Regions from separate parts of the Paenibacillus sp. P4_E11 genome, predicted to be linked through region 2. Evidence: riboswitches for the same ligand, from Rfam matches in the RefSeq annotation. Region 2 holds a riboswitch; each other region holds the start of a gene.

Region 1 (4,429 bases), on a different contig from region 2:
GGATTACATCCGGCTGAAAGATTGTTGCAATATGCCATACCGGCACAACTTGAGTCATACTCAACATCAGGACAATAAACAGACCTGCAAAATCCAGGACAATTCTTGATATAACTTTGATAGATATTTTAGTATGGCCAGAATTGTCAGGACTCCACGGCCCAAGACAGCGCTTCGCAGTTCGAGCGGTCGTGTATAATAACCATGCGCTGAGCATGAATATTAATCCATTTACGAGCAAGTATTTCTGCGAAATGCTTAGACCAGATCCTCCAATCGGTTGTTCATTCAGTAAGTTTATGACCCCGGAGGCGATGTGGGTAGTCGTAATGACGTGTGTTTTGGGCCAAGCAGCATCGATCGCGTCAAGTACGTTAGCGAACACGATAACTCCCAGTTTTTGTTCCGGAACAATATAAGTTTGGGCTTGGAAGCCTATCGAGCCACCCGGCTGACCGATAACCGGTAAACCGTTAATGTGATCTGTCATCCAACCCATGGCGTACGTTCCCGGAACAGGTTCGGTCTGCATAAGTCGTATGCTTTCCGAAGAGAGCACGGAATCATCTTCAAATCGGCCGCCGTTCATTTGGGCAATCAAGTATTGGCTCATGTCCTTCGCACTGGAATAGAGGTAACCCGCCGGCGAATCCCCTGCAATATAAACATAGGGGCCATGATAGGCAGCGTTGTACCCCAATATCCGACGGTAGGGCGTAGCCAGTCCGTTAACAGTTGCTTCATCGAGCGTCATAAAGCTGTTATGCATTGACAGAGGGCTGAAAATATGTTCCTTCACATAGTCGCCATAGGACTGGCCGGATACTTGTTGCACAATATAGCCAAGCAGTACATAATTTGCGTTCGAATACCTGTAGGGATGTTCGGTTTGATTGGTTTGCTTTAAAAACTTTTCCGCATAAGACAAGGCGTTTTTCTCTATAGCGTTTTGATATCGATCGTTGACACTTGCCAGCGTGTTGCTAAATGTTGAGATTTGGGTGAACCCGCTTGTTTGATTAAGTAACTGACGTACAGTAATGGACTCTGCACCGTTATACTTAGTGGGGATATAGCGCTGTATAGGTACATCTAAGTCAATTTTTCCTGCTTCGACAAGTTGCAGAACGGCCATAGCAGTAATCGACTTGCCGATCGAACCTATTCCGAAAGGGGTTTCAGGTGTTACAGGACGACCCGATGAATCAGCTTGACCGTATCCCTTAAGGTAAAGAATACGATCCCCCTGTACAATCCCGAGAGCCAGCCCCGGAAGACGTTGTCGTTTCATTTCACGAGCAATATACGCATCCACTTCGGAGAAAACTGAAGTTCCAGATCGCTCTTCTTGCATACTACCATCGCTTCGCGCTGAACCGAATAGGGGGAAGATGAACAGACCACACAAGATTATTACTATAAATCTCATTCTCATTTCCATCCCACCCATCCCTAGTTATCTTTCTGTTAATAATTTCAGGGAAATGTTGAATGTCAATTTCATCTTTATGAGTATCGTGTAGACCAACGAATCAAAGAAAACGGGCAATAGTATTGTTCAAGATCCAAATCAATCGATTCGATGAGCCATTTCTTGAGGTTCTCATTCCCTTGGATATAGTAGATTTCCAAAAACAGCTGCTCTTTAGATGTATAATAGTTATAGAAAGTTCCAACACCAAACACGACCCCATAGGCCGTGTTTGGCAGATTGGGTAGCCCGGCGGTCATCACTTGAACAGTGAGAAGATCCGTGGCTTTGCGTCACTGCCTTTCGACAGTTTGCCGCTTTCTTCCTGTCACTCACACCAATATGGTTTCCCGCCCACCCTTACGGCCCGCCCCCATATCCTTTAACACGCGCCGCGCCGCACGTCTTCCGCTTGCCGCCGCAGCATCTGCCAAATTTTCTCCATGGGTGGCCCAATCTCCCGCCACGTAAAACCCTGCAATTTCGGGTACGGCTGGACCTGGAAATCGATCTTCCCTGCCTAAGTGCATATAGTCGTAGGCTGCAACTATGTTGGGGAGGTACTGCCTAGCAACGACTTCCTTCTGCCAGCCCGGTTGGATCAAGTCCAATATTTGTTCGAGGAGTCGTTCGTCAGCTGTTGGATCCGTTCCACCAGTACCATTATATTTAACAATGTGTACCACCGAAGTGCCATCTTCACTTAATCGAATAAATTTCGATTGATTCACGAAGTATATGGGTTGATCAACACCCAAAACGGAAAATCGATTTGGTACTGGAAGCCGCTTCAAAGAAAGAGTCAAACTTGCCGCCTGAATGACACGAGCCTGTTCTTTCCAACGTAAAACAGAATTGCAACCCGCATCTCCTAAGAGCTGGGAGGTTACTACGGGTGGGGTGGCGGAAATCACATGCGTGATGTCCATCTCTTGGCCGTCAGCAAACTTTATTTTACGAACGGCTCCATCATGCTCGATTTCCGTAACGTTTGTTCCTGTCATCATGGAGACGCCTGCCCGAACTGCTTTTTCGTAAAGCTGATCAACTAAGGTTTGCCAGCCATCCTGCACATAGACAATGCTATTCTTTTTCATCGCGCGTGCCATAGAACGTATGACGGGGCCAGCCAATTGGTGATCTGGGGCTTGTGAGTACGTTTGTAACCTGAATAATGCGTAAAATATATGACGAACCATCGGATCGCGAAGTTCTTGTTCAATCCAACTCCGCAGACTGATAGCCGGCACTGAATCGGCATCGATTTTTCCAAGTTTGGTAAAAAACTTTAACAACTCCATCTTACCTGACCAGCTTATGTTTCGAGAGATAATAAATTTAAGCATAGGGGTTACCTTATTGTTCCATAGAACCGATACGTTTACCGAAGGAGATCCCCCTTCCATTCTTATACCTAAATCTTGAAAGATTTCATCCACTGCCCCTCCCCTGACTATTGCATGATTGCCAAGATCGAAGATAGCCCCGTTTTTCTTGACAGATATTGCCCGACCACCAAGTTGGCTGGCCTTCTCGAAAAGGACAACGGACTTACCTGCTTGGGCCAACTCAATCGATGCCACCAAACCCGCAATGCCTCCACCAATGATTGCCACATCAAACTGTTTCATCCAACATACCTTCCTTCGCTCGGCATAATCACCGATAGATCAATTCGAAGCCCAGCGCCTCACGCAGGACGAAAACCGCCCGCTCTGTCGGCGTCAGCCTCTCCAACAGAACAAGCATGGCGTAAGACAGTAGATCACGGCGGACGACCGTCGTCTCGAGCGTATCCGCCTCCGGCGTCCGAATCGGCTCGGGGAGCCACGGACCGACGTACACTTCCCTCCTCCTCCGGGCCGACTTCTGCAGATCGAGGCAGCGATTAGTTACCATTTTGCACAAATACGCCTTCGGCTCCTCCAAACGTTCGGGATGAACGTCATACGCCTTAAAAAACACGTCCTGCACCACATCTTCCGCGTCTGCCGCAGAGCCTGTCAACTGATAAGCCAGCGTGAACAGCAGTGCTCTAAATTGATCGTATAGTTTCTCCATTCGCCGTATCACCTTTTCCGGGCCGTTCGAAATATTGCAATCTTGGTCTCGTTCGAAGCTGACTGGCTAAATCCCATGCCAGTTTCTTGATTTTCCACCCAAGCTTCCCCGTTATGATAATATCAAGTCCCCATTTGCGTGCCCACATCAATCCGCGATTTTCCCCCAGGCCGATGGCAAAGGCATCCATCAAAGATTTGTGAACCGGCGCGGAACGGCCCTCCAGATCGGCAATCACGATTTTCCCCAGTTGGAGCGCCTGAAATCCGCCTTCCTTGCACGTCATCTGATCCGCCTTGCCAGTCGTCGGATCGACGATTCTCGCACAGTCGCCAATGCTGTATACACCCGGCATCCCTTGGACGCGATAACATTCATCCACCAGTACCCGGCCATCAGAAGTAAGCGGCAAGCCCATACCGCGAAGGACCGGATTCGGAATCAGACCTAACGTCCATACACATAGGCCAATCGCCATTGCTGAGCGTCACCGCTCCTGCTTCCTCCCGCATCGCCTTACGATTGTGAAGCACTGTCACACCACATTCGCTGAGCGTCTGATCCAACTTCCGTCCAACTTTCTCAGGCCCTTCCGGGAACAGCCGCCCCTGTGCATTCAGCAAATAGACGGAGGTATCGGACGAATTCAGCCCTAGCGCCGATGCTTCCTTCCGAATGGCTAGCGCCAGCTCGGCGGACGTCTCCATACCGCTGATGCCTGCTCCCGCAACCGCGATTGTCATCAGTCGCTTTCGTTCCTCAGGGTTCGTCTCGCCGGCAGACTTCCACAGATTGGCACGCCAGCGCTCCCGGATGTCTGCCGCGGTTTGCGGGTCGGTCAAGGCGACGCCGCCCTGATCGGGATCCGGTCGCCGAACGATGCTGCCGACCGCCACG
Region 2 (4,429 bases):
CGTCAGCGCGAGTAGGGTGATCCGGGAAAACAATCCATGTATTTTCTTGAATGCTCCAGAATGGTTTATTCCCTGGTCCGACGATCCGACTGAGGTCTTTACTTACTTTTCCTTCATAGAAAGCTTTTGCGAAATAATCCGGTAACGCCTCATATTGCTTATTATTCACATTTTGCACAAAGCCAAGAGCGAACGTGCGAATGTTCTGTAATCGTTCAACTGGAGTTGCGCCTTTACTGAACACTTTGGAATTCGCTGGCTGCGAAGCACTTGTTGTGGTCGATTGGGGCGAACGTTCATCATTGTCCACTTTCGCGCGGCTATTCCATATCATAGCGCCTCCAACCACAAGGACTGCCGCTAATAATCCGACAACTAGCTTCCTGCGATTGCCGGGAAGTGCTGTGGTCGGTTGCTCAAATGAATGTCCACAATCGTTGCAAAACTTGGACCCCTCATCATTCTCGCGCTTACATGCTGTACAAATCATCGTGTCTACTCCTCTGCATCTATAAATCGTTCACCACATTGCTTGCAATAAAGGTTACGGATTTCATTCTTCGTCCCGCATTTCGTACAAAACTTGTGCGTTCGATTCGGATGCACGGTTGGCACGATTGCCCCGCTTGCACCTTGTTGCTCCTCTGCTTCGATTCGGAAAGTCTCACGTACGGCAGCTTGTTCAGACTGCGCTACCTGCGCCTGTTGCGGGAGATGAGTATGTAACGGCATGGCACCTATCGGCTTCCGCTTGATCCCCAGCATCACAATACCAGCAATCGCTGCGATCGAACCGAATACGATATAAGTAACGCCCGGATTCCCCGCATCCTTCTTTGTAAACTGTGAAATCATGTTTTTGATCTGCTGTTCGTCCGTGTTCATCTGCACGATCCCATAAACCACAAGCAGGATACCGCCAACAAGGAGGATGCCGCCGATAATGTAACGAATGGAGTCGTTCGTTTGGAATGATCCGGCTGTCGATGGTTTCGCTGCTCCGGCTCCTGACCACGGTGTTGCTGCAGACACAGTAGATCTTGTCCCCGACTGAATACCCGATTTGTTTCTCTCGCGAATCCATAGAACAAGTGCGACAACCGCAAGCACAACTAATACGATCAGAATGGCTAAGCGGAATACACTGAATGATGTTTTGGCCAGGATGACATATAGACCGACAAGTATGTATGGTGAAAATTTCACAGAGTTTTCAAGCTTCAGCCATAAGTACATAAGAACCAGCGATACAGCGTAATATAGCGCTAAGAATATCACTACTGGACTAGAATCAGATACATATAGCTGAGTATAGTACGCAACATCCCCTATCATTCGGGTGGAGAGACCCATCACATCGTAGATGAAGCCAATCAGTAACAATATCCACATCGCATTTTTAATAGAAGCCGACGATCGGATGATGTTGTTCTGTTCCAGCAGTTGTTTTACGAATACCGACGCACATCCAATTATCAATAGCAGCCACCATGAAAAGCTAATCATTCTCTCTTATCCTCCTTCTTGATGTCACAACCTACGCAATTGATGCACAGCAAAAAAACGAAGTTGTATAAAGCAACCCGGCTGTCATCGCTTCTGAAGGGAAGCATTAGACCCGTGGCTTTGCGTCTCCGCCTTTCGTACGGATTTGCCTTTGGTTCATTCGACTTCGTTATCGGCTCACTGGTTCTTAATAACCATAATATGCATCTTGCTGCTCATTAAATTCGACATACGATAGGAAAATCCTGCAATTAATGTCGAATAAATGAGTAGACTTAAAAACGTAACAAAACACAACCGAGCGAAAGTTAGGACATAGAGCAGCGGGTCTGGAAGGTGTACGATTAAGATTAGAAAACAATTACATCTGACTTGGTGACGGAATAGCGGGAGGGATCGCATGAAAGCGGTGTTGGTTGGCTTGGGCGGATTCGGATCAGGGTGGTACCGGAGACTACGGAACCTGCACAGCGACATCCAATTGATCGTGGTGGATGTCGACCCTGGCAAGAATGAGGAAGTGAACGTGGACCGTGTGCCCTTCTATACATCAGTGGGGGAAGCGATCGAACGAGAAAAGCCGGATATGCTGGTGAATGTGACGCCAAGGCAGGCGCATACCGCGATTAACCATTTGGCCTTCGACCACAAGCTTCCGGTGTTCTGCGAGAAGCCGATTGCCGATAATTATAAGGATGCTATCGCGGTCGTGGAAAGGGCGGAGCGAGAAGGCATTCCGTTCATGATCGCTGAGAATTATCGCGCTTTCCCAATTGTTCGCAAGTTGAAGCAGTTGCTGCATGACCGGTCCATTGGTGATGTCCGGACGATTCATTGCGATTTTTATCGCCTTAGGGAGAAGGTCACGGTGGAGCCGACCGAGGTGCTGGAGGAATTGTACGTGCATCATTTCGACTTGCTTCGCTATTTGACGGGTCGCGAGGTCGGGAGCATCATGGCCGTACAGCGTCATGAGTTGCATCTTGTAATGGACATGCAGGCAGGTATTCAAGCAACGTTTCGCGGCTCCACGATAACGAGAGGTAAGCAGACAGAGTGGTCCGGCGATTGGCGAATCGAAGGGACAGCAGGCAGCTTGGTCCTGGAGGATAAACATATAGAGCTCACCACAGCAGAAGGAACTGTACGTTTCGATGATTTCAGCGATGTGGATGCTTCAGGCCCGTTCAGCGAATTCCTGGCATCCCTTCGGGAGAATAGGGAAGCCGAAACGAGTGGGAAGAGTTACTTGAAGAACCAGGCGTTGGCGCATTATGCCAAGGTATCGTTGGGAACGAACCGGATGGTGGACACTTCCAGCAGTTGGGGATACGGGCCTATGGTTATTCGCAACTTCCTTGAAGCGGATCTGAAGGAAACGGTGAGTCATCGTGGAAAAGGGACGATCCAGGGAATCCGATTGTACGGCGATAACGATTTCGATACACCGGTCAAGTTTCTGGGATACAGCGTTATCCCGCCGGGTAATTCGATTGGCTATCATGGTCACCGAGACGATGAGGAAATGTATATCATCCTGGAGGGGACCGGTGTTATGACAGTCAACGGGGAAGCAAGACCGGTCAAGGCTGGTGATGTGGTGCTGAATAAACCTTGGTGGAAGCACGGATTGGAAAATGACGGAAGCCAGCCGCTGAAGCTCATTATCTTTGAAGTGGGGCGATCATGCGCTCCTTCTTGGACAAACAACAGGACTGATTAATCATCTGGTCAACGTGTTGCCAACCGGCGTGCAATTGGCAGTCATTGCGGTGTCGGTGCTCCCGATCATGCTCATTGCGTCATTTCATTGCAAGCCGGGAATCCCTATAAGATCGAAAGGCAGGCGAGTATCGAATGGACCCATTAGCATGGCAATCTGTACCACCAGGCGTATGGACGATGACAGTAGGCAGCCCAGAGGGGCTGTCTCCACCGTCGTATATGGATCGGCAGCTGAGGAAGGTAGCAATGTCTCGGCTGCCGAATGCTCCTTTTCCGTTCGAGTCGGTGGAGATGACTGAGGAGCCTTTGACAGGCGGAGGAAGCCTGCTCTCTAGCGATCCGAAGCAGGATACCGGGGAAACGCATGCGCCCGTTCCGCTGGTGATCAGCGATCGGGGATACGGGATAGCGGCTGGACGAACAGGGTGGCGATTCGGACAGAAGAAGCTTCCTATATAAGTGCGTGACATATATCTGAAGTGGGGGAACGAAGTTCTAATAAGATGGGAGCGAATATAGATGAAAGACGAACGAATGGGAGGGCAAGTCGAATTGCTTTGGGATGTCGAGCGGCTCGGGAATCCCCCCCAACCATTATTATGCGCAGGGGTTTGAAACCGACGGCTTGCAGGCTGTCTATTACGAGGCGATGCCGTATCAAGGGAAAGCAACGCGTGTGTTTGCGTACTATGGTTTTCCGAAGGAAGCAGTAGGGGAGCGGGTGCCAGCGGTCGTTCTAGTCCACGGCGGCGGCGGTACGGCTTTCGCCGAATGGGTGCGGATCTGGAACGAGCGGGGCTACGCCGCCATCGCCATGGATCTGGAGGGGCATACGCCCGCCGACAAAGGCGAAGACGGGACCCGCCCGCAGCATGCCTGGAGCGGGCCATCGCGGCAAGGTGAATTCAGCGATTACCAACTGCCGCTGATCGACCAATGGATGTACCATGCGGTGGCTGACGTCCTGTTGGCGCATTCGCTCATCCTTTCGTTCCCGCAAGTGGACCCGAATCGAATTGGCGTAACCGGTATCTCGTGGGGCGGAATCTTGACAAGTCTTGTTGCCGGATTGGACGACCGATTCAAGTTCGCCATTCCCGTATACGGCTGCGGGTATTTGTTCGAGGCGGGCAACCAATATGAGCGAGCATTCGCCTCGATGGGAGAGGAAGAGCAGCGGGTTAGAGCTTATGGGATC
Region 3 (4,429 bases), on a different contig from region 2:
GCAAACGCAAGGGCTCTGGATGCCATTACGGCCATTTGTTCTCTTGTCAATACAGCATTCGGACGAAACGTTTGATCCTCAAACCCGCTGACTAGCCCTGCTTTTACCGCAGCTCCTACTGCGCCTGCAAACCAGTCATTTGCGGATACGTCCGTGAAAGATGAGGCTTTGCGATCTTCAGTCAAGCCGAAAGCCCGTACCAACAACGATGCGATCTGTACTCTTGTAATCGAATCGTCAGGCATGAAAGACGAATCTGTCATTCCTTGCACGATCATTTTAGAAGCTAACCACTCTACATCCTGTTTGGACCAATGCTTAGCTAAATCCTCGAATGATTTCTGATGAGTGACTACGGCGTACATGCTGTTTCCGTTTCGAACCATCGATGCCTGGGTTTGGCCGTTTACTGTCGAGAATATCGTTGGAACAGGGTAAAATGTCTTCGTTTCCGAATCATATCGCACACCCGCCAGCTGACTAACGTCAAATATTCCTGGCAGCGTGATCGTTCTGGTCACAAACGTGTTTCCAAAATCGTTAACCAGTACGCTCTTGCCGCCTGCTTCGACGCGGATGGAGAATTCGTATGGATCACCAACCAGCGTCATTCCGGACGAAGTCGCTTGATTCGCAATGGGAGCCGCTGGGGATCCGATTACTTGCTCCATCGTCACGATAACCTTTACCTGTTCTATCGGGACTCCAAGGGTTTGCACGATGCTTTGCAAATTCAGCACGCTCAAGGGAAGCTCATACCCGACATGACTCCCTTGTATGGACAGCACGGCATTCGGGGTTTTAGTCGCTGCACCTGATAGGATGCCCGCCGGGAATTCCACTTGAGCAGTCGCCGCTTTCGTTCCGCTAATGTCGATGGCAACGATTTGATTCGCTTCAGCCTTATTCTTCAACAGGTCCAATGCCTGCCCCAGCTTATCGCCGGTCAGCACTACTTTGGCAACCAATTGGCCATTAGACTCGGTAGCTTCGGTCACGGTAACCGCACCGCCGCCCAGTTGAACCCCTTGGTCCGTTTCTTTGATGCTCGGATCTCCGGATGGTGCAGTGCCCGGGCTCACACCGCCCCCATTTCCATTTCCATTGCTATTGCCATTTTCATTTTCAGTACCATTACCATTGCCAGAACCAGAGCAGCTGCTCATATCAGCGAACGGCGCTCCCGCGCCTTTGCTTCCAGGCGTACCGTCAGGTGTAACTACCCCGATGTTCAATTTGTCGAAATACACCCGGCTCTTGGTAACCATAAAGTTATCCGAATCGATATACCCTACGGACACTCTGGCACTGTACAAGCCTTTGGTGGTCGGAAGCTTAATTTCATCCCCATCTGCAGTCACGGACAGCTTGAGCGTATATTGATGTCCGGCCGTCAGCTTGGCGCCTGCTTGCACGATAAAGTAGTCGGATTTCTTCTCAGCCTTGTTCAAATATACGGACTGACTAACGGTATCGTCCCACAGTGTAAAATCAGAAGCGTACACCGCCTTAAGTACACTGGACGAACCGCCCCCATACGGCAAATCTACGGAAATCGTATCCGAATCGTTATCCGCCGCCACGAAGTCCACAAGCTTGTCTCCAGCCATTATATAAGCGGCTTCCGGATGCACCGTGAAAAACTGATGGCCGGTTGTTCGGTAAGGACCCAGCCGCCATGAATCGGAGGATGCGTAAAACTTGTAGTTGTTGAATCCGCCGTATTGGACAACCTCTACCGATTGCCCGCAAGCGTTCATAATGATTTTGCTCGGCGCGTTATTCACCCCGACGTTAAGCTCATATCTGGCCAACTTGAGCGGAGCGTTATTGTCGTCGTATGTAATATATTGGCTCGCCATTTCTTTCAATGGAATGCTCGTCAGCTCGTATACGGCATTTTGAACGCTGACTTGCACTTTATTAGGATCTTGCACGTAGACCGAACCGCTCAATTTCCCCGTTGAGCTGTCGTACGTGAACTGCACGGTTGATGCGGCATACGATATAATCGGCAGCAGCATCGAGGTTAACAACGAAATCGTAATCATGTAGCATAGGCGTTTCAGGCTTCGAACTTTGTTCATGTTTCCTCTCCTGTTCATGTTGAATTGCGCTAATGGGACAGCGCTTTATCTAGATCAACCCTGAGGGATTGATATAAATCTTCCTTGGGTACGCGTCGAATCGCTTCGTTCAGCTGCGCATTCGCCAGAACCAGCCAGGCTTGGTCACCCGTTTCGTTGCTTTGCCTGACATACGCTTTGGCCGATTCATAGAGGATCGTATGGGACCACGGCATCAGGGAAGCCCCTTTCTCAAAGCCCGCTTGCGCTTGCTCCCACTTCTTCTGGTTGACTAGCTGAATCGCTTGTTCTTTTACCATGTACCCGACGCCTACCCACATAACGAAAGCCATGCAGCAGATTGCCGTACTTGACACGAAGATCGTTCTCAGCGGGGGCTTATTGCCAGCGGAACGAGCCCTCGGCTCTTTGCTTCTATGAAAGGGGACCGACAGCACAACGACCAGCAAGCCAAAGAGAAGCGGGAACTCCAAATCAATATCAAACCCCGCATGCACCAGCATACAACCCGCCAACAGCATGGCCGCTTTCGTCCAAAACGCGTTGCCGGCCAATACGTCAAAACGCCTTATATGTCGAAATCCTGCTATATAAAAAGCTACAAGTGCAACCAGAAAAACAACCAACCCGATAACCCCTATGTCCAGAGCAAGCTGAATGTAATGATTGTGCACGTAACGGACATAATACATTTGAGATCTGTAGGCGGCTTGGATGATGCTCCATCCACCCCCTCCGGTCCCGCCCAACCAATAGTCCCGAATGACAGACAAGCTGTCTTGCCAATAGACCAGTCGAATTCGAAATTCCGACGTCTCCGGCTGGATGCTCTTCACCCGCTGCCACAAAAACAAGGCATCCGTTCTTACCAGAGCAGCCAATAGGTAGCCTGCGGCATGAGCGGCCCCGGCTAACACCACCGCCGTACGGCATCTAGCTTCCCGGAATACGACTAGCGTGAGCAACAGAGCCCCGGCCCACAACACCCAGACGGAACGGGACATCGTAAGCAGCAAGCCTGCCGCATTCAGAGCCATTAGCACGAAGTAGAACTTATGACGTTGTTTGAGATAGAGGAGAATGGCAAGCAAAATAGCCGCAAGCAAGTAGATCGCCATAGCGTTGGCATATTCGAATGTCGACTCCAGACGTCCATTCCGATCCATATGAAACGCAATTCCGATGATCGATACGATGCTCCCGCTCCATACCCAGGCTTTGTATAGGCTTGTCCGCTGTTCGGGCGTAATCGTTGCAGCTAGCAGGGCGATCGGAACCAGACTTGTCACCTTGATCGCTTCAAGCAGTGCTTTCTCGTGGTCGACCGCATAGGCTATGGAGCCCCAGTAAAGCGCAACCAACAGCAATATAGGTCCGTGGTAGTAGGGGTGAAACGAAACGGATTTCAGTACATAACCGGCAATAAGGGCTACACCGATTGAAATAACCGTCATCATCAAATAACCCGTCTCGTAAAAATATCCTTGAAACCCAGCTCCCATCCACAAAAACAGGCAAACCATCCAAATATTCACACCGAATTTCATATGAAATCCCCTAAAATGACAAAAAGAAACCAAGCTCATTTAGAGCAACCCGGCTATCTTGCCGCCTGTTGAGGCGGGGTAGACCCGTGGCTTTGCGTCTCCGACTTTCGTACGGATTTGCCTTTTTTCTTATTCGCCTGGCTTCTTTGCATGTCGATTGATGTCGAATTAAGCACTGTATTATAATATACAGGTTTCGCTCCATATTTACAATAATATCTGGAATTTTTTTTCATACTCCCAGCACCTGCAAAACAAGAGAACCCCTACATATTGTAGGGGTTCTCTTGTTTATCTGCTCCTGCTTGGCAACGTCCTACTCTCCCAGGACCCTGCGGTCCAAGTACCATCGGCGCTGGAGGGCTTAACGGTCGTGTTCGGGATGGGAACGCGTGGTTCCCCTCCGCCATCGTCACCAAACGAAGTGCGTAATAAGGGTATAGATCAGGTTTCTACACAGCCATGTGTAGATCACACTCTTCAGGACGGACTAGCCATCCTGTTAAATGCTTATTCCCTGAAAACTAGATGCGAAAGCGGTAACGAGCCGCAACTTGTATAACTGGTCACTCCGGGTAAGAGTGAATAGGATAAGCCCTCGACCGATTAGTATTCGTCAGCTCCACACATTACTGCGCGTCCACCCCGAACCTATCAACCTCGTCGTCTACAAGGGGTCTTACTAATTGGGAAATCTCATCTTGAGGGGGGCTTCACGCTTAGATGCTTTCAGCGCTTATCCCGTCCGTACTTAGCTACCCAGCGGTGCCTCTGGCGAGACAACTGGTACACCAG
Region 4 (4,429 bases), on a different contig from region 2:
GGGCTTATCGTTTCGATGGGGAACTGAACAAGGCCAATCGCGGGCTGATGGAGTTCCAGGAGATGCTGAAGTGTGACGAGAAGTTTCTGTGGAACTTGCTATCGCTCACCCAGGAGGGCAATTTCAAAGCAGGTCGGTTCGCGCTCATTTCTGCCGATGAGCTCATTGTGGCCCATACGAATGAATCCGAATACAAGTCGTTCATCTCCAATAAGAAAAACGAAGCGCTCCAGTCGCGAATGATCGTGATGCCTGTTCCTTACAACCTGAAGGTGTCGGAGGAGGAGAAGATCTACCGCAAGCTCATCCAACAGAGTGACATGAAGCACATCCACATCGCCCCTCACTCGCTAAAGGCTGCTGCGATCTTCTCTGTCATGACGAGGCTGAAGGAGTCCAAGAAGCAAGGGATGGATCTGGTCAAGAAAATGCGCCTGTACGATGGAGAAACGGTGGAAGGCTTCAAGGACGCCGACCTCAAGGAGATGCAGAACGAGTATATTGAAGAGGGCATGACCGGCATCGATCCACGATATGTAATCAATCGGATATCGAGCGCATTGATCCGGCAAAATCTTGAATTCATCAATGCCCTGGACGTGTTGCGTGCGCTCAAGGACGGGTTAGATCAACATCCTTCTATCACGAAGGAAGAGCGTGAGCGGTATTTGAACTTCATCTCCGTAGCCCGCAAGGAATACGATGAGCTGGCGAAGAAAGAAGTGCAGAAAGCGTTCGTCTATTCGTACGAGGAGTCGGCCAAGACGCTGTTCAACAATTACCTGGACAATATCGAGGCGTATTGCAACTGGCAGAAGATCAAGGATGCGTTGACCGGTGAAGAGATGGACCCGGATGAGCGACTCATGCGTTCGATTGAGGAGCAGATCGGGGTGTCAGAGAATGCGAAGAAAGCGTTCCGTGAAGAGATTCTCATCCGCATGTCGACATATTCCCGCAAGGGCAAGAAGTTCGAGCACGGCAGTCATGAACGGCTTCGTGAAGCAATCGAGAAGAAGCTATTCACGGACTTGAAGGATATTGTCAAGATTACGACGTCGACGAAAACGCCAGATGAGAACCAACTGAAGAAAATCAACGAAGTAATCAAACGACTCGTTGATGAGCATGGCTATACGACCGGTTCAGCCAATGAGCTGCTGCGCTATGTAGGAAGCCTCCTGAATCGCTAAAGAACCCCACCAAAATAAAAGTCCGGAGCTAGCTGAATGTCAGCAGGTTCCGGACTTTTTTGTATGCTATGAGGTCGTAATGCAGTTAAGGACGCTTCCTTGGCTTGGGCGTCTTAGCGAGCTTGGGTAGATGCTTGAAGCTGCGAACCATCTTCCCCTTACACAACGGACAATCTGGTGAAGGTGATGAAGCGAGCTCCTCGCGAATCCATGCTTTGCATTCCTTATTGTTGCACCTGAATATCGGCATTGGAGTTAATTCTGGTTTTGCTGTCTCTGTTAACAAATCAATATACCCTCCCGAATCAATAAACATTCCTATGGCACTGTAACAGATATCAAGTTTCATTACAAATAATTAATAATTCCAGCAAGTCCGACGAAATGAAATCGAGTGAGGTGCAGGAATTATTATGTCATCCTATTATAGGAATTACCTATTAATATTAAAGCTTCTATATATTAGACGTATAACTGGACTGGGATCATAATGAAACCAACAAGTAAAGAATTAGATCATTTAATCAAGGGAGCTGCTATTATGGAAAAGAAAGCAAGTGTGGATCAAGGAACAACGAGCATCAACATAAGTCAGGTATGGAACTCGAGGCTTTATGACAATCAGCTGGGCTTCGTCTCGGAGTACGGCAAGGGAGTCGTGAACTGGCTTGATCCCCAGTCCGGCATGAGGGTACTTGATCTGGGCTGCGGTACCGGTGATCTGACTGCTCTGATCGCCTCATCAGGCGCGGAAGTAGAAGGCATGGATGCATCGGCGGAGATGATTGCTGAGGCTAGGGCCAAGTACCCTGGCTTGCCATTCGAGGTCGCCGATGCACAAGACTTCCGCACATCACCGTCCTATGACGCCGTCTTCTCGAATGCGGCGCTGCACTGGATGAAGCGCCCGGCGGATGTGATCCGCGGCGTCTGGGATGCGCTGCGGCCCGGCGGCCGCTTCGTCGGCGAGTTCGGCGCGAAGGGCAACGTAGCGCACATTGCCACGGCGCTGGAACGGGCCGTCACGAGGCGCGGTATAGATGCCATAGCCTGCAATCCTTGGTATTTCCCGACCGCAGGGCAATATGCCACACTGCTGGAAGATCAGGGCTTCACGGTCGATCGTCTCGTGACTTTCCAACGTCCGACGGCATTGAATGACCGCGAACATGGGCTTCTCCATTGGATCGGGATGTTCGGTGGAGCCTTCACATCAGGGTTGACGAACGAACAGCTGGAGACGGTTTATCAGGAGATCGAACAGGAAGTTAGGCCAGCATTGTATGGAGAACAGGGCTGGATGGCGGACTATGTGAGACTGCGATTCGAGGCCAGGAAGCCGAAGTGACAACATGAATAACAAATAGTCCGATATGCCTATTAAACAAGGGCGGGAATCTATGATACTATAGTCTCTGGTTGGTAGTACATTAGCATGATTTGGCAAACCCGATCGAAAGACGGGGACGCAAAGCTACGGGTCTTCAGCGCAAGCTATGACAGCCGGGTTGCCCTCTAGCGGATCTTATGAACGCTGTCATATGGGCAGCGTTCTTTTAATTGTTTAGCAATGCGACAACATCAGTGTCAGGGGGTGCTAATTAATGGAAGAAGTGAAGCAGTTGAAGACCGATTTGCATCGATTAACTGTCGAATTGATTGGAAATTGCGCTTACAGCTCGATGATTTCTTCGAATATTGAATTCAAGACCCCGATTTACTGTACGAAGTTCACTGGCAAGATGAATCCGACTTGCGTCGATGTTTCAACTTGTCTCGCTTGTCAGGAATACAAAAATGGCTTGGCCCGATAACGAGCGAGAGTTGTGGAATACGCACCTTACATAATAGAAGCCCGGACTCCATTGTCCGGGCTTCTTATTCGTCTTCTTAGATTGTTAGCACAAGTACATCATTACTTGTTGACAGGCACGGCATCCTGGAAGTATACCTCTAGCGTTATACCACGTTCGGAAATTTCTTTGGCGATGTCAATCCCAACATAGCGGATGTGCCAGGGCTCGTAGTTGTAACCGGTAATACTCTCTTCCGCCGCAAGCAGTAACCAGAAGTGACAGGCCGAGTAAGGCTCGACAGCCGATGATTTACGAGTAAACAAGTGCGGGGCCTCCCATTACTCGGATGATGCAAGCATTATATCATGATTCGTAGGAGGCTTGATAACCGTACGATCCGCATCTTGTGCCGCGAATTCGGGATATGTAATATTTGATTCCAATTGTGTTAAGGTAGCATTATGTTAGCAATTGGTCGTATGATGAGAGAATGATTCACAATTAGGAGGTAATACATATGAGCATCGTCCGAATGCCGACTTGTTATTACCGACAGCATGATGCAGATTTCAGTCTCCAGATTCCTGCAGGAGGGTTTGGCGGCTGGGCCAAGACAGATTATGAATTCGATCTGAACCGTTCGGCAATCGTTGTGATGCACGCTGGTGCGTTCGGGACACCCGAAGAGTCTTCAGGCAGATACCGCTCTGTTGAATACTTGACATGATCGAATGAAATTGCCGCGATGGTGTTCCCCACTCTGCTGCAAGCGGTGCGGAAGGCAGGGATGAAGGTGTTCCATGTTCTCTTCCCAGGAGACTATTACCAGCAGCTTCCCGGCTACAGCCGCGCCATCTCAAACAACTGTTGAAAAGAGGGGCACCGAGCCGGATTCTTACCTCAGACGGATTCAGAAATTCAAGAGTGAACATGTGTTCCCTGGAATTCATCGGCAATATGACATCGATCATCACGTATATCGGCTTTGCCATTGATGGGTGTCTGTTGTCCTCTCCTGGTGGAATGCTGGACATGTCCAGACGAGGACTTGCCTGCTCCGCGATTAGAGAAGCCGTTACGGCCATTGAGACGAAAGAGTCGGCACCCTATGAAGGGGCGAAGGCCATTGCACTTTGGCGGATATCGATCCTATTCGGCTTCATCTATGAACTGGACGACTTCATAACCGCGATCCGAAGCGACTAACGAGATTTCTACATGAATGTGATTGAAGATTGGCTAGCTAGCCAGGAAGGGGACGACATGCAAAGGAAGACAAGTACAACCATCAGGTGGATACCAGCCGTCCTTATTATGGCTGTTATCTTTTATTTCTCCTCCCAGCCTTACCATCAGCAAGACCTCAGACCGAAGCTTCATAAGTTGCTTCCTGAGCAAATGATCTCCGAACAGTTCTCCAATATTGAGTTTAACTATGCC

The links. Region 2 has a riboswitch for cyclic di-GMP ahead of AC1DWB_RS06890 (DUF3185 family protein). Riboswitches for the same ligand answer to the same signal wherever they lie in the genome.
Region 1: it holds a riboswitch for cyclic di-GMP, as region 2 does, so the genes downstream of both, AC1DWB_RS27550 (serine hydrolase domain-containing protein) here and AC1DWB_RS06890 (DUF3185 family protein) in region 2, are expected to answer to the same signal.
Region 3: it holds a riboswitch for cyclic di-GMP, as region 2 does, so the genes downstream of both, AC1DWB_RS18695 (O-antigen ligase family protein) here and AC1DWB_RS06890 (DUF3185 family protein) in region 2, are expected to answer to the same signal.
Region 4: it holds a riboswitch for cyclic di-GMP, as region 2 does, so the genes downstream of both, AC1DWB_RS06060 (hypothetical protein) here and AC1DWB_RS06890 (DUF3185 family protein) in region 2, are expected to answer to the same signal.

What each region holds. Positions count from the first base shown of each region.
Region 1 is NZ_JBFUIX010000112.1:5,159-9,587, reverse strand. Features, by position in the region: gene AC1DWB_RS27550 (serine hydrolase domain-containing protein) at 1-1,441, opposite strand, end outside; cyclic di-GMP riboswitch class I at 1,712-1,797, opposite strand; gene AC1DWB_RS27545 (phytoene desaturase family protein) at 1,804-3,102, opposite strand; partial or broken gene AC1DWB_RS27540 (sigma factor) at 3,146-3,532, opposite strand; gene AC1DWB_RS27535 (FAD-dependent oxidoreductase) at 3,507-4,010, opposite strand; gene AC1DWB_RS27530 (FAD-dependent oxidoreductase) at 3,928-4,429, opposite strand, start outside.
Region 2 is NZ_JBFUIX010000011.1:8,044-12,472, forward strand. Features, by position in the region: gene AC1DWB_RS06885 (hypothetical protein) at 1-310, opposite strand, end outside; gene AC1DWB_RS06890 (DUF3185 family protein) at 496-1,506, opposite strand; cyclic di-GMP riboswitch class I at 1,575-1,666, opposite strand; gene AC1DWB_RS06895 (cupin domain-containing protein) at 1,907-3,229, shown strand; gene AC1DWB_RS06900 (hypothetical protein) at 3,364-3,690, shown strand; gene AC1DWB_RS06905 (alpha/beta fold hydrolase) at 3,794-4,429, shown strand, end outside.
Region 3 is NZ_JBFUIX010000049.1:14-4,442, reverse strand. Features, by position in the region: gene AC1DWB_RS18700 (S-layer homology domain-containing protein) at 1-2,087, opposite strand, end outside; gene AC1DWB_RS18695 (O-antigen ligase family protein) at 2,117-3,634, opposite strand; cyclic di-GMP riboswitch class I at 3,675-3,766, opposite strand; rRNA gene rrf (5S ribosomal RNA) at 3,938-4,054, opposite strand; partial or broken rRNA gene AC1DWB_RS18685 (23S ribosomal RNA) at 4,221-4,429, opposite strand, start outside.
Region 4 is NZ_JBFUIX010000009.1:59,274-63,702, reverse strand. Features, by position in the region: gene AC1DWB_RS06075 (PrkA family serine protein kinase) at 1-1,193, shown strand, start outside; gene AC1DWB_RS06070 (cold-inducible protein YdjO-related protein) at 1,279-1,443, opposite strand; gene AC1DWB_RS06065 (class I SAM-dependent methyltransferase) at 1,735-2,541, shown strand; cyclic di-GMP riboswitch class I at 2,626-2,709, shown strand; gene AC1DWB_RS06060 (hypothetical protein) at 2,798-3,007, shown strand; gene AC1DWB_RS06055 (hypothetical protein) at 3,109-3,312, opposite strand; gene AC1DWB_RS06050 (hypothetical protein) at 3,507-3,716, shown strand; gene AC1DWB_RS06045 (hypothetical protein) at 3,947-4,195, shown strand; gene AC1DWB_RS06040 (VanZ family protein) at 4,208-4,429, shown strand, end outside.